DNA from 2 places in the Methylobacterium indicum genome. Region 1 is predicted to be linked to the other one. Evidence: predicted binding sites of a transcription regulator. Region 1 holds the regulator's gene; the other holds the start of a gene.
What was found. The regulator PhoB, encoded in region 1, activates phosphate uptake and scavenging genes when phosphate is short. The targets are predictions, from matches to a motif close to TGTCATNNANCTGTCAT.
Positions count from the first base shown of each region.

Region 2: a site for PhoB is predicted at 3,851-3,867, ahead of miv_RS20645 (calcineurin-like phosphoesterase C-terminal domain-containing protein). Genes of this name have one in related genera too.

Region 1 is NZ_AP024145.1:220,886-228,053, reverse strand. It holds gene pstS (phosphate ABC transporter substrate-binding protein PstS) at 1-820, shown strand, start outside; gene pstC (phosphate ABC transporter permease subunit PstC) at 1,000-1,974, shown strand; gene pstA (phosphate ABC transporter permease PstA) at 2,002-2,919, shown strand; gene pstB (phosphate ABC transporter ATP-binding protein PstB) at 3,038-3,850, shown strand; gene phoU (phosphate signaling complex protein PhoU) at 3,931-4,668, shown strand; gene phoB (phosphate regulon transcriptional regulator PhoB) at 4,737-5,438, shown strand; gene miv_RS01105 (hypothetical protein) at 5,524-6,564, opposite strand; gene miv_RS01100 (hypothetical protein) at 7,101-7,168, shown strand, end outside.
Region 2 is NZ_AP024145.1:4,441,868-4,449,035, forward strand. It holds gene miv_RS20630 (ligase-associated DNA damage response DEXH box helicase) at 1-709, opposite strand, end outside; gene miv_RS33745 (hypothetical protein) at 699-833, shown strand; gene arfB (alternative ribosome rescue aminoacyl-tRNA hydrolase ArfB) at 902-1,327, shown strand; gene miv_RS20640 (methyl-accepting chemotaxis protein) at 1,503-3,635, shown strand; gene miv_RS20645 (calcineurin-like phosphoesterase C-terminal domain-containing protein) at 3,952-5,700, shown strand; gene miv_RS20650 (chemotaxis protein CheA) at 5,779-6,744, opposite strand; gene miv_RS20655 (SGNH/GDSL hydrolase family protein) at 6,943-7,168, shown strand, end outside.

The DNA of each region.
Region 1 (7,168 bases):
CGGCGCCACCGACGCGCCGCTGAAGGGCGAGGCCCTGACCAAGGACGGCCTGGTCCAGTTCCCGACCGTCATGGGCGGCGTCGTCCCGGTGGTGAACATCGCCGGCATCAAGTCGGGTGAGATCAAGCTGACCGGCGAGGTGCTGGCCGAGATCTACCAGGGCAAGATCCGCAAGTGGTCCGACCCGAAGATCGCCAAGCTCAACGAGGGCGTGAAGCTCCCCGACGCCCCGATCACCCCGGTCTACCGGTCCGACGCGTCCGGCACCACCAACATCTTCACCACATACCTGTCCGACGTGTCGCCGGCCTGGAAGTCCGAGCTCGGCGCCTCGACCACGGTCAGCTGGCCGGCCGGCCAGGGCGGCAAGGGCAACGAGGGCGTCACGGCGGTCGTCAAGCAGGTCCCGAACGCCATCGGCTACGTCGAGTACGCCTACGCCAAGCAGAACAACCTGCCGGTCGCGCTGATCCAGAACAAGGACGGCCAGTACCCGATGCCGGGCGACGAGGCGTTCCAGGCCGCCGCCGCCAACGCCGACTGGAAGGCCGCCCCGGGCTTCGGCATTTCGCTGACCAACCAGCCCGGCGCCAAGGCCTGGCCGATCACCGCCGCGACCTTCATCCTGGTCCACAAGGCTTCGGCCGACGCGGCCCGCACCGCCGAGGTGCTGAAGTTCTTCCGCTGGGCCTACAAGAACGGCGACAAGCTCGCCTCCGACCTCGACTACGTGCCGCTGCCCGACAAGGTCGTCGGCCAGGTCGAGGACGAGTGGAAGACGGTCGTCGGCAAGGACGGCAAGCCCGTCCTCGCCCAGTAAGCCGCCGCACGCGGCGTGACGGACTTCCGGGAGGACGGGCCCCGCCCTCCCGTTCGCCGGCGCGGGGCGCCGGCGCGAAGCCGAGATCTCGCCGCCCGCCGGGCCTCGAGGCGGGTCGCGTCCGACTCGCCTCGATCCGCCGAGCGCGCTAGAGGCCGCTCACTCCAAGGGAAACCCGGATGGTCGCGTTGTCTGAGAACGTCGCAATGGCGGCAAGGCGCGAAGTCGCCCGCCGCGCCCCCAGCCCGGTGGGCGATCGCATCTTCCGCACCGCCGCCTTCGCGTCGGCGCTGCTGGTGCTCCTGGTCCTCGCCGGCATCCTGGGCTCGATCGCCTATGGCGGCTGGCCGGCCTTCCAGGCCTTCGGCCCCGGCTTCTTGGTCTCGAGCGCCTGGAACGTCGGCCGCGAGGAGTACGGCGCCCTCGTCGCCATCATCGGCACCCTGGTCTCGGCGCTGCTCGCCCTCGTCATCGGCGTGCCGATCTCGCTCGGCATCGCGATCTACCTGACGCAGCTCTGCCCCGGCTGGGCCCGCCGCCCGGTCTCGATGACCATCGAGCTGCTCGCCGCCGTGCCGAGCATCATCTACGGCATGTGGGGCCTGTTCATCTTCGCGCCGCTCTTCGCGCGCTTCGTGCAGATCCCGGTCTCGAACCTCGTCGAGGGCCTGCCGATCGTCGGCACCCTGTTCTACGCCCAGGTGCCCTCCGGCGTCGGCATCCTCACCGCCGGCATCATCCTGGCGATCATGATCGTGCCCTTCGTCGCCTCGATCACCCGCGACATGCTCGACCAGATCCCGACGGTGCTGCGCGAGAGCGCCTACGGCATCGGCTGCACCACCTGGGAGGTCGTGCGCCACGTCCTGATCCCGCAGGCCTCGGTCTCGATCATCGGGGCGGTCATGCTGGGCCTCGGCCGCGCGCTCGGCGAGACGATGGCGGTCACCTTCGTGATCGGCAACGCCAACCGCCTCTCGCCCTCGATCTTCGATCCGGGCTCGACCATCGCGTCGCGCATCGCCAACGAGTTCAACGAGGCCGACGGCCTCCAGCTCAGCTCGCTGATGGCGCTCGGCTGCATCCTGTTCGTCGTCACCTTCATCGTGCTCATCATCGCCCGGCTGCTCGTGCGCCGCGCGAAGGTGGCCTGATCCCGCACCCGGAACGGACGTTTCCCGATGAGCGCCTCCCCCGCCGCGGTCTCAGGGGCCACCCCCGCCGCTCCGCCCCGCCCGGCCTCGCCCGAATGGGGCCGGGTCCGTGCCGGCCGCCGCACCGCCGACAAGGTCCTGGTCGTCGGCTGCACCGTCGCGACCGCGCTCGGCGCGATCGTGCTCGGCTCGATCCTCCTGATGCTGATCGTCCAGGGCGTGCAGGGCTTCTCGCCGGCCCTGTTCACCAACGTCACCCCGGGCCCCGGCACCGAGGGCGGCGGCATCGCCAACGCGATCCTCGGCAGCCTGGTGATGACCGCCCTCGGTATCGTGGTGGCGACCCCGATCGGCGTGCTCGCCGGGACCTACCTCGCCGAGTACGGCCGGGCCTCGCACCTCGCCAACGTGATCCGCTTCCTCAACGACATCCTGCTCTCGGCGCCCTCGATCCTGATCGGCCTGTTCGTCTACACCCTGATGGTGCGGCCGATGGGCGGGTATTCGGGCTGGGCCGGCGCGGTGGCGCTCGCCATCATCGCCACCCCGGTGATCGTGCGCACCACCGAGGACATGCTGCGGCTCGTGCCCGGCACCCTGCGCGAGGCCGGCGCGGCGCTCGGCGCGCCGCTCTCGATCGTGATCCGCTCCGTCACCTGGCGGGCCGCGCAATCGGGCATCGTCACCGGCGTGCTGCTGGCGCTCGCCCGCATCGCCGGCGAGACCGCGCCGCTGCTCTTCACCGCGCTCAACAACAATTCCTGGTTCAGCCCGAACCTGATGGGCGGCGTCGCGAACCTGCCCGTCATGATCTACCAGTTCGCGCTCTCGCCCTACGAGAACTGGCGCCAGCTGGCCTGGGCCGGCGCGCTCCTCATCACCATCACCATCCTGGGCCTGTCGATCGTGGCCCGCCTCGTCCTGAGCGGCCCGAAGGGGCGCTGATCCGCATCTCCGGCAGCACCCGATCGCTCGGCGACCGGGTGCTGCTCTCCTCATCTGAATTTGCCGCATTTCTTTCGACGATTTTCGTCGAAAAATGCTCCTGCCCGGAGACACACCGATGAGCGCCACCGCCACCGCCGCGCCGGTCGTGGGCCAGAGCACGGCCGACGAGTCCGCCCCGGTCCGCCTCGCCGTCAAGGACCTCAACTTCTACTACGGCGACTTCAAGGGGTTGAAGAACATCAACCTCAACTTCCTCGACCGCCAGGTCACGGCGCTGATCGGGCCGTCGGGCTGCGGCAAGTCGACGTTGCTGCGCACCTTCAACCGGATCTACAGCCTGTATCCCGAGCAGCGCGCGGAAGGGCAGATCCTGCTCGACGGCCGCAACATCCTGGATCCCTCGATCGACCTCAACGAGCTGCGCGCCCGGGTCGGCATGGTCTTTCAGAAGCCGACCCCGTTCCCGATGTCGATCTACGACAACATCGCGTTCGGCATCCGGCTCTACGAGCGCCTCGGCAAGGCCGACCTCGACGTCCGCGTCGAGGAAGCCCTGCGCAAGGGCGCCCTGTGGGACGAGGTGAAGGACAAGCTCAAGCAGTCCGGCATGGGCCTGTCGGGCGGCCAGCAGCAGCGCCTCTGCATCGCCCGCACGGTGGCGCAGCGCCCGGAGGTGATCCTGTTCGACGAGCCGACCTCGGCCCTCGACCCGATCTCGACCGGCCGCATCGAGGAATTGATCGAGCAGCTGCGGGGCGAGTTCACCATCGCCATCGTCACCCACAACATGCAGCAGGCGGCGCGCATCTCGCAGTTCACCGCCTTCATGTATCTCGGCGAGCTGATCGAGTTCGGGCCGACCAACCGGCTGTTCATGAACCCGTCGAAGCGCCAGACCCAGGACTACATCACCGGCCGGTTCGGCTGAGCCGCTCCCGGGGCCGGCCCGCCTTCCGCCGGGCCGGCCCGCGCCCTTACGCTCCGCCTCATTCCGGGGGGTCTCACCTCATGTCGAACCACATCGTCACGTCCTACGACCAGGAATTGCAGAACCTGCGGCGCAGCATCGCCGAGATGGGCGGCATCGCCGAGAAGATGGTGGCCGATTCGGGCCTGGCGCTCCTGCGCCGCGATACCGCCCTCGCCCAGGCGGTGATCACCGCCGACCAGCGCCTCGACGGGCTGCAGCGCGAGATCGAGGAGAAGGCGATCCTCCTGATCGCCAAGCGCCAGCCGATGGCGATCGACCTGCGCGAGACGATCTCGGCGATCCGCGTCTCGGGCGACCTCGAGCGCATCGGGGATCTGGCCAAGAACGTCGCCAAGCGCGTCGTCGCGATCGCCGACCAGGTCCAGCTCCAGAAGATCGTCGTCGGGGTGGAGCACATGAACGAGCTGGTCCAGGGCCAGCTCAAGGACGTGCTCGACGCCTACGCCACCCAGGACACCGTGGCGGCCCTCGACGTCTGGGCCCGGGACGGCGGCATCGACGCGCTCTACACTTCGCTGTTCCGCGAGCTCCTGACCTACATGATGGAGGATCCGCGCAACATCACGTTCTGCACGCACCTCCTGTTCTGCGCCAAGAACGTCGAGCGCATCGGCGACCACACCACCAACATCGCCGAGACCATCCACTATCTCGCCACCGGCGAGACCCTGACCACCGACCGGCCGAAGAACGACGGGTCGAGCTTCGCCACCGTCGATCCTCAATCCTCGCCCCAGTCCCCGACCAAAGCCTGACCGGTCGGCCCGCCCGGCCGCGATGCCGGGTGGCCGTCTCGGGCGGCGGCGTCCCTGAAGTGCCCCCGATGAGTACCCGCATCCTGATCGTCGAGGACGAGGAGGCCCTGACCCTCCTCCTTCGCTACAACCTCGAGGCCGAGGGCTTCGAGGTCGACGCCGTCGCCCGTGGCGACGAGGCGGATATCCGCCTGCGCGAGCAGATCCCCGACCTCGTCCTCCTCGACTGGATGATGCCCGGGCTGTCGGGCATCGAACTGTGCCGGCGCATCCGCGCGCGCCGCGAGACCGAACGGCTGCCGGTGATCATGCTGACGGCCCGTGGCGAGGAGGGCGACCGGGTGCGGGGCCTCGCCACCGGCGCCGACGACTACATCGTCAAGCCGTTCTCGGTGCCGGAACTCCTGGCCCGGGTGCGCGCGCTCCTGCGGCGGTCGAAGCCCGCCCACGTCGCCGATCTCCTGATCGCCGGCGACATCGAGCTCGACCGGGTCAGCCACCGCGTGCGCCGCGACGGCCGCGAGCTGCATCTCGGCCCGACCGAGTTCAAGCTGCTCGAATTCCTGATGCAGAGCCCGGGCCGGGTCTTCTCCCGCGAGCAACTCCTCGACGGCGTCTGGGGCCACGACGTCTACATCGACGAGCGCACCGTCGACGTGCATATCGGCCGCCTGCGCAAGGCGATCAACCGCGGCCGCGACGCCGATCCGATCCGCACCGTGCGCGGCTCCGGCTACTCCTTCGACGAGATGTTCGCGCCCGAGCCGTGAGACCGGTCTCCGGGTGCGGCTCCCGGGCGAGGCATGGCGGCGGTCCCGGCCCGGGATCGGGCCGATGACGATGAACGCCGTCGTCTCAGAACTCCATGCCGAACTTGACCCGCAGGTTGTGCCGCTCGAACTGGTTCAGCCCGAGGGCGCGGCCGGCGAGGGCCGGATCGGTATCGCGGCCCCAGACCTGGCCCGCATAGGCCACGGTGAGCCAGACCTTCTCGGTGAACCGGTGGTGCAGGGCGGGACCGACCGTGAGCGCCTCGCTCTCCAGCCGGTTCAGGAAGGTCCCCTCGTAGCCGCGCAGGTAGCGGACCTCCGGACCGAGATAGGTATTTTTCCCCACACGCCCCACGAGGGCGTTCGACCACAGGAAGGTCGAGGAGCGATAGCCGCGGCCGCCCCGCTCGCGCCCTGCCGCGGGCTCGATGCTGATGTTGCTGCCGTACCAGAGCGTGTCGGGCACCACCTGGACGTCCAGCTGGAGCAGGCTCTCGACGTCGACGATGTCGGCGCCGCGCCCTTCGACCGGCAGGACGCGGGTGAAGCGCGGGCGCACCTCCAGGGCGAGACCGAGCGGCTGCTCCGCCGAGCCCTTCAGGAACTGGTACTTCACCTCCAGGGAGGCACCGTCGAAAGTGCCGTAGGACTTGTCGTCCAGATCCGCGACGTTGCGCTGCCGCCGCAACGTGCCGAACGCGCTGAGTTCGAGGCTCAGCCTGTCGATGGGGTTGAACTGATAGGCGAGCCGCGTGTCGAGCACCCGGTAGGCCGCCCGGCCGGGGCCGTCCCGGCGCTTGCCGATGCGCGAGACGGTGTCGACCACCGCTTCCTGCTCGCCCTTCTCGCCGGCATCGGCGCCCTCCGTGAAGCCGAACAGGTGCTCGGTATCGACGTCCTTGCCGTCGCCCGTCTTGCCGGACGTCCCTGCCTGCCGGCCCTCGTCCTTGCCGGCCTCGCGCGCGCCGTCCCGGTCCGATCCGGATCGGTCTTCCGTCCCGGGCTTGCCCTCCGTTCCGAACTTGCCGCTCGGCGCAGCCCGCGCGGGCGCCGGAGTGGAGAGGACGAGCATCAGGACGCCCGCCGCGGCCGACAGGCATCGGATCGGCTCGATGATTCCCGTCATGGTCGCGCGAGGGCCCCAGATGTGCAGTGCTCCGATGCGTCCGGTTAGAGACGATGCCGGCCGACATGGCTGCCATAAAAATGCAACGCCTGTCAGACCTTTGGGCCGTGCGGGATTAAGCGGGGCGTCCGGTGCATCGGGCCCGGACTGGCGCTGTGCCGTTCACCCCCGATGCGATCGGTCCGCGCATGGGGGATCTCCGCACGGTCGGTAGCACCGGGGGACGGTCTCAGATCTAGCACCGCTTCTTCGGGCGCCCGGACGTTCGCCCCGTATCAGGCTTCGCCCAGAGGTGGATGCATCGTGGCGACGGATCCGCGCCCCCGCCCCGAGCGCCGGGCCCAAGCCTGACGCCGATCTCGACATCCCCGCTCGCGCCGCCCCGGCGCGAAGGCGTCGGTGTGGTCGACCTGCGCCGTCCCTCGGACGACCCCATCCTTGGGTCAGTGGCGCCAGCGCTCTGCATGTCACGCATTTATAGTTGTTGATCGGCAGACATGACGTTAGGATTTTAGTGTCGGGAGGGAATGATTTCCATGGAAAAGATCAGAAACATCGTGATGATCTCGGCTTTCCTGCTGGCCGGAGAGATCGTCGCTTCGAT
Region 2 (7,168 bases), 2.3 Mb from region 1:
GGGTGCGGCCGGTCTCCAGCATGTGCAGGTCGGCGCGGGCCCCGCCCTCGACGGTGATGAGGTCGGCCATCGCCGCGTCCGGATATTGCGGCACCAGGTAGCGCCGCAGCGCGTCGGGCTCGCGCACCGTCGCCGACAGGCCGGTGGTGGAGAGCCCCGGCGCCAGCCGGTGCAGCCGGGCCAGCCCGAGGCTCAGGAGGTCGCCGCGCTTCGAGGTGACGAGGGCGTGCAGCTCGTCGAGCACCACCCGCTTGAGGCCGCGAAACAGCTCGGCCGCCTCGCGGTGGGCGATCAGCAAAGCCAGCTGCTCGGGCGTGGTGAGCAGGATGTGGGGCGGGCGCGCGACCTGTCGGGTCCGCTTGTGCGACGGGGTGTCGCCGGTGCGGGTCTCGATCCGGATTCTTGGCTCCAGCCCGATTCCCGCGACCGGCGCCTCGAGGTTGCGGGCGATGTCGACCGCGAGCGCCTTCAGGGGCGAGATGTAGAGCGTGTGCAGGCCCCCCTTGCCGCTGCCCTCGGCCAGTTCGACCAGGGTCGGCAGGAATCCGGCGAGCGTCTTGCCGGCCCCGGTCGGCGCCACCAGCAGGGCCGAGCGCCGGCTCTGCGCCGCCGCCAGCAGGGCGAGCTGGTGCGGCCGCGGGGCCCAGCCGCGCGCCGCGAACCAATCCGCGAAGGCGGGCGGCAAGGTGGCCGGCAAGGTGGCAGGCAAGGCGGGCGACGGCCCGGGCGCAGTCGTCCCGGTCGCGGGCGGCGCGCCGGAGGGCGCCTTGCGCGAGCGGGACTTGCGGGCCGGTGCGGCGGGGGAGGAGGTCTTGGGCACGCCCGGGATGTAGCGCGCGGGGCGGTTTCGTGGGATGGCGGCGCGATCGATCGTTCGCACAGGTTCTCGGGAGCGCCCGTCGTGGGTCTCGAATGCACGCCCTGGATCACCCTCGACGAGTCCGAACTCGACGAGAGTTTCGTGCGCGCCTCCGGCCCGGGCGGCCAGAACGTCAACAAGGTGTCGTCCGCGGTGCAGCTGCGCTTCGACGTGCGCCGCTCGCCCTCGCTGCCCAACGCCGTGGCGATCCGCCTGATGAAGCTCGCCGGGCGCCGCCTCACCGCGGACGGCGTCCTGGTCATCACCGCCCAGAACCACCGCACTCAGGAGCGCAACCGCGCCGAGGCGCGGGAGCGCCTCGTCGACCTCGTCCGCGAGGCCGCGGTGCCGCCGACCCCGCGCCGCCCGACCCGCCCGACCCTGGCCTCGAAGAAGCGGCGGCTGGAGGACAAGGGCCGCCGCGGCGACGTGAAGAAGTTGCGGGGCGGCAAGCCGGGGTTCGACTGACGGGGACGCCGCCACCGCGACTGTCACGCCGCCCCGGCGTCATGATCGCGGTCGTCCTGGTCGCGCACGGTGATTTCGGTATCTGTCAGAACTTCGAGGATACATGCCTTAGGGGAAGCTTCACGCTTAGGCGGCCAAGCTTCGCGGCAGTCTCGTCCTGCGCAGCGACCCCGCCATGAAGATTTCGGCATCCTCCTCGGCCGCCCGGCCGCCCCTCGCCAGGATGTCGGTATCCTGGGTCCTCTGCCTCGTCGTCGGGTTGATGGGTGTGCTGCTGCTCGCCCAGGCCACCGGCGCGCTCGTCGGGGCCGCCCGCGAGCAGGCGGAGGCGGGCAAGGTGGTCACCCTGTCGGTCGGCAGCCGCGCCCTCCTGGGCACGCTGCTGGCGAACCGGCTCGAGCGCGGTACCGCGCTGACGGCGCTCGGTACCGAGGCCGCGGCGGCCCCGGACATGCGGGCCGCCCTCGCCAAGGGACGCGCGGCGGCGGACAAGGGTTTTGCCGACACCGTGGCGGCCCTGGAGGGCACCGACCAGCCGACGGTCGCCGCCACCCTCGGCCGGCTGCGCGAGGTGCAGGCCGCCCTCGTCGCCCTGCGCCCGCGCATCGACACCGCCCTGGACCGGGCCCGGACCGATCGGGAGGCCTCGATCCTCGCCGACGCCACGGCCGCCTACGGCGCGCTCCTCGACGGCCTGTCGGCGACGACGGATGCGGTCGATACGGCGATCAGCTCTTCCGATCCGGCGATGCGGGCGGCCCGGCTGGTCAAGCGGTCGGCCTGGGCGACCCGGGTGGCGGCCGGCGGGGCGGCCCTGCGCCTCCAGACCGGCGTGGCGAACCCGGCCTCGTGGTCGCCCGCCGGCACGCTCGCGGCCGCCGAGGATCGCGGGCGGGTCGACCAGACCTGGGCCGGCGCCGTCGATGCCGTCTCCCGTGTCCCCGATGGACCGATCCGGGCCGCCTTCGAGACCGCGCAGGCGCGCAACTTCTCCGCCGCCGCCAAGGAGGAGCGCCGCGCCCTCGCCGAGGCCCTGGGCGCCGGACGGCCGGTCGGGATCGCGATCCAGGACCTGCGCCGGCGCGACACCGACAACCAGGCCACCATCGTCGACCTCGCCAACGTCGCCCTCGACGCGATGGTGGACCGGGCCCGGATCCTCTCGGACGAGGCGAAGCGGACGGTGATCCGCAACGGCGCGATCCTCGCCGCCGCCCTGCTCCTGGCGGTCCTCGGCCTTCTCTGCATCGTCCGCGGCGTGCTGCGGCCGATCCGGGCGATGACCCGCAGCATGGGCGACCTCGCCGCGGGCCGGCTCGACGCCGTGGTCCCGGGGATCGATCGTCGCGACGAGATCGGCGCGATGGCCGCGGCCGTGCAGGTGTTCAAGACCACGATGATCCAGTCCCGCCGCCTTGAGGACGAGGCCGCCCAGGCGCGTCTCTCGGCGGAGGCGCAGCGCCTCGCCGGGATGCGCGAGCTGGCCGACCGCCTCGAGGCGACGGTCGGCGAGGTGGTCGACACGGTGTCCACCTCGGCGACCCAGCTCCAGGCGACCGCCCGCTCGATGACCGCGGTCGCGGCCCGCACGACGGACGAATCCGGCGCGGCCTCGGGCGGCGCCCAGGCAGTGTCCGGCCGCATCGACAGCGTCGCCGACGCCGCCGGGCGGCTCGGCCAATCCGTCGCCGAGATCGGGCGGCGCGCCTCGGCCTCGGCGGATCTCGCCCGGACCGCGACCGACGAGGCGGGCCGCACCGCCGCCCTGGTGCAGGAGCTGGACGGCGCGGTCGCCAAGATCGGCGACGTGGTCGGCATCATCGCCTCCATCGCCGGCCAGACCAACCTGCTGGCGCTGAACGCCACCATCGAGGCGGCCCGTGCCGGCGAGGCGGGGCGCGGCTTCTCGGTCGTCGCCGCCGAGGTCAAGGAGCTCGCCAACCAGACCGCCAAGGCCACCGACGAGATCTCCTCGCAGATCGCCCGGATCCAGGATTCGACCGCTCAGGCGGTGTCGGCGATCGGCGGCTTCGGCACGCGCATCCGCGAGATCAGCAGCGTGACGCGCTCGATCGCCGTCGCGGTCGAGGAGCAGGGCGCCGCCACCCGCGACATCGTCCACAACGCCTCGCATGCCGCGAACGGCGCCCGGGTGGTGACGCAGACCATCGACGGCGTCGCCGCCACGGCGGGCGAGACCGGCACGGCCGCCGACCACGTGCTCGCCGCGGCCTCGGCCCTGTCGCACCAGTCCGAGGACCTGCGCCAGGGCGTCTCCCGCTTCCTGGAGCGCGTGCGGGCGGCGTGAGCAGATGTCGCCGAAGCGGTCACCGGTTCGGCGAAAAAAATCTGCGATAAAACAAGAATCTAAGCGGACGGAGCGGTGGCCTGCCAACGCTAGAGCATTTTCCGACGAAGTGGATGCCGGTTCGTCGAAGAAAATACGGCAAAACAAAGACTTAGAGAGCTTCGCGATTGCAACGCGATCGTGAAGCGCTCTAGTCCGCTCAAGGCCCGTCGGGCCGTCACCGAACCGTCAAGCAGGCGTGATTGCCTCGGCACCGACAAAGGTCCAGTCCCGATCCGCCCCCGGCGGACGGGGCCGACCGGACGACGAGGCCGCGATGACGGATCACACCACCTTGACCCGGCGCACCACCCTGGCCGGGGCGACCGCCCTGGCCCTGGCTCCCCTCGCGGCCCTGGCGCAGGGCGCTCCGGCCGACGGGCCGGCAAACGGGCGAGGACCCGCCCAGGTCACCGGCCTCGTCTACGAGGATCGCGGCGCCAAGGGCCGGCGCGGGCCCGACGATCCGGGGCTGCCCGACGTGCTGGTCTCGAACGGTCGCGAGGTGGTCCGCACCGACGCGCAGGGGCGCTACACCCTGCCGATCGGCGACGAGGTGGTGATCTTCGTCGTCAAGCCGACGGGCTTCGCCCTGCCGCTCGGGCCCGACGGCCTGCCGCACTTCTCCTGCCTGCACCAGCCGGCCGGCACCCCGCCGGACCTCGCCCTGCGCTATCCCGGCATCGCGCCGACCGGGCCGCTGCCGGCTTCCGTCGATTTCGGCCTGGTGCGCCGCCCGGAGAGCGGCGACTTCGAGGTCGTGCTGTTCACCGACCCGCAGCCGGAGAGCCACGCCGAGCTGACCTTCGTGCGCGACACGGCGGTCGCCCGGGTGCTCGGCACGCCCGGGGCGTTCGACACGGTCGCCTTCGGCATGACCACCGGCGACATCCTGTTCGACGACCTCTCGCTCTATCCGCGCCAGAACCGGATCATCGCGCAGATCGGCGTGCCGTGGTTCCATCTCGGCGGCAACCACGACCTCAACTTCGAGGCGCCGGACGCCCATTATTCCCGCGAGACCTTCAAGCGCACCTTCGGGGCGCCGTACTACGCGCTGGAACACGGCGGCGTGCTGTTCCTGATGCTCGACAACGTGAATTATCTCGGCGCCCACTCCGCCAATGCGGGACGGGGCGGGCGCTACGAGGGCCGGATCGGGGAGCGCCAGCTCGCCTTCGTGGAGAACCTGTTGGGGCAGACCCCCGCCGACCGCCTCGTGGTGGTGGCGATGCATATCCCGCTGACGAACGATCTCGGGCCGGACGATCCCGCCAACAGCACCGCCGACCGGGCGCAGCTGCTGCGGCTCCTCGCCGGGCGGCCGTCGGTCAGCGTCTCGGGCCACACCCACACCACCGAGCACCATTACCTCGGCCCGGACGGCCGGGCCGGTGCCACCGGCGACGACGCCCACCATCACCACATCCTCACCGCCGTCTCGGGCTCGTGGTGGAGCGGCCCGCCGGACCGGCGCGGGATCGCCACCGCCGACAGCCGCGACGGGACGCCGCACGGCTTCCACGTGCTCAGCATCACCGGCGGCCGGCGCTACACCACCCGCTACGTCCCGGCGAGCGACGATGCGGGCCGCCAGATGCGGATCGTGCTGGAGAGCCAGTTCCACGCCGACGACCTCGCCCGGCTGCCCGACACACGGCTCTACGAGCTTCTCGGCGCCACGATTCCGGCCGAGAGCGCGGCGGGGACGAACGTGGTGGTCAACCTGTTCGACGGCGGGCCGCGCAGCCGGGTTTCGTTCCGTATCGGCGACGGGCCGCTGATGCCGATGACCCGGACGCGCCGGCCCGACCCGTTCGTCGCTGCGCTCTATGCCCGCAACGCCGCCTCCAAGAAGAGCTGGGTGAAGGCCGAGCCGTGCTCGCATCTCTGGGTCGCGCGGCTGCCGCGGGACCTGAGGGCCGGCACCCACCGCCTCACCGTCGAGGCGACCGACGAGTACGGACGGCCGCATCGCGACGGGCTGGTGCTCGAACTCGTCGACGGCGCGGCACGAGCCGGATAGCGAGCCGAGCCCCGAAGCGCGTCACGGCCGGCTCTCGCGAGGCTGGTGGTTCCCGAGATGCCGATCGGACGCCGCCGATCAGAGCCGGCTCGGGAACGAGATCACGGCGTCCACCGTGTCCTTCACGGTGTCCTTGATCGCCCGGCCGGCCGGGGCGAGGTCGGGCAGGGGCACCCCGAGGAAGCGGGTCGGCTCCTCGGCCGGGGCCGCGGCAGGAGGTTGGGCGGCAGCGGTGCGCTGGTGCGCCTCCGGCTTCTCGCGCCGGGGCGCCGGCTTCTCCGCGGCGACGCGCTCGACCGGGCGCTTCTCGGTGGCGGTCTTCTCGCTGGCCAGCTTTGCCGAAGCGGGCCGGGGCGTCTCGGCCTTCACCTCCCGGGCATGGACCGGCTTCGCGGCCTTCCCCTCGGCCACCGTCTCGCGCGGTGGGGTGGCGGGCTTCGCCGAAACTGCCCGGGCCGGGGGCAGCGGTGTGGATTCCGCCGAACGCGCACGCGCCGGCACCGCGCGGGGCGTCACGGCCTCGCGGCCCGCTGCCGCCTCGCGGGGGAATGCCGCCTCGCGGGGTGTGGTGGCGACATCCCGGGCCGCGACGGTCTGGCGGGGCGTCTCCGGCACCTTGGCGACGGTCGCCGGCGCCGTCACCAGGGCCGTCCCTGTCGCGGCCACGTCGGCGGCAGGCGATACCAGGGGGACGGGCGGCACGGCCGGCTTCGGGTCGAGCAGGGCGACGGGTGCGGAAGGTGGCGTCGCCGGCGGAATCTCGACCTTGCGCACGGTCGGGGGAGGGGTCGTGCGCAGGGCCGGAATGCCGTCCTTGATCTCGGGCATGTCGGCGACGCGGCCGAAATGGACCTCACTCGGCCGCGGCCGCAGCAGGGCGCTCACCGACGGATAGGCCGCGGCGGCGAGGCCCGCGCAGCCGCCGATCCCGACCACGGCCAGGGCAGCCAGCATCGCCGGACGGCCGAGACGCGGGAATGCGCGCTCCGACGCATCGTTGCGGGGCGTGCGCACCTCGGACGGGTCGATCTCCACTGGCATCATGGTGCGGGCTCTCCGTTGACCTGCCCTCAACCATGAACAGAACCGCCGAATCAGGCGTGAAGATGTCGGGGAAAAGCCCCGGACCTGTGGATAACGTGCGGTTGACGATCCGGCACCGGCCGCGCACCGCGATTGACAGGCCCCCACGTGTCAGCGCTTGTGCGCACGGAGCGGGGGCGTCGGGATCGGACGCAGCGGGTGCGGAAAACAATTCTTGGAGTCGCGATCGCGGCCGTCGCGGCGGCGGCGGCACTCGGCGGATACCTCGTCCTCGGGCACCGGTCCGATGGCGGGCAGGGCGTGGCGGCGTTCCGGGAGGCGCGGGCCTTCGCGGTCTCCGGCCTGCTCAAGCAGGTCGAGGGACCCTACAGCCTGCTCCTCGGCGATTCGCAGATGGAGCGGCTCTCCCTGCCGACCCTGTGCG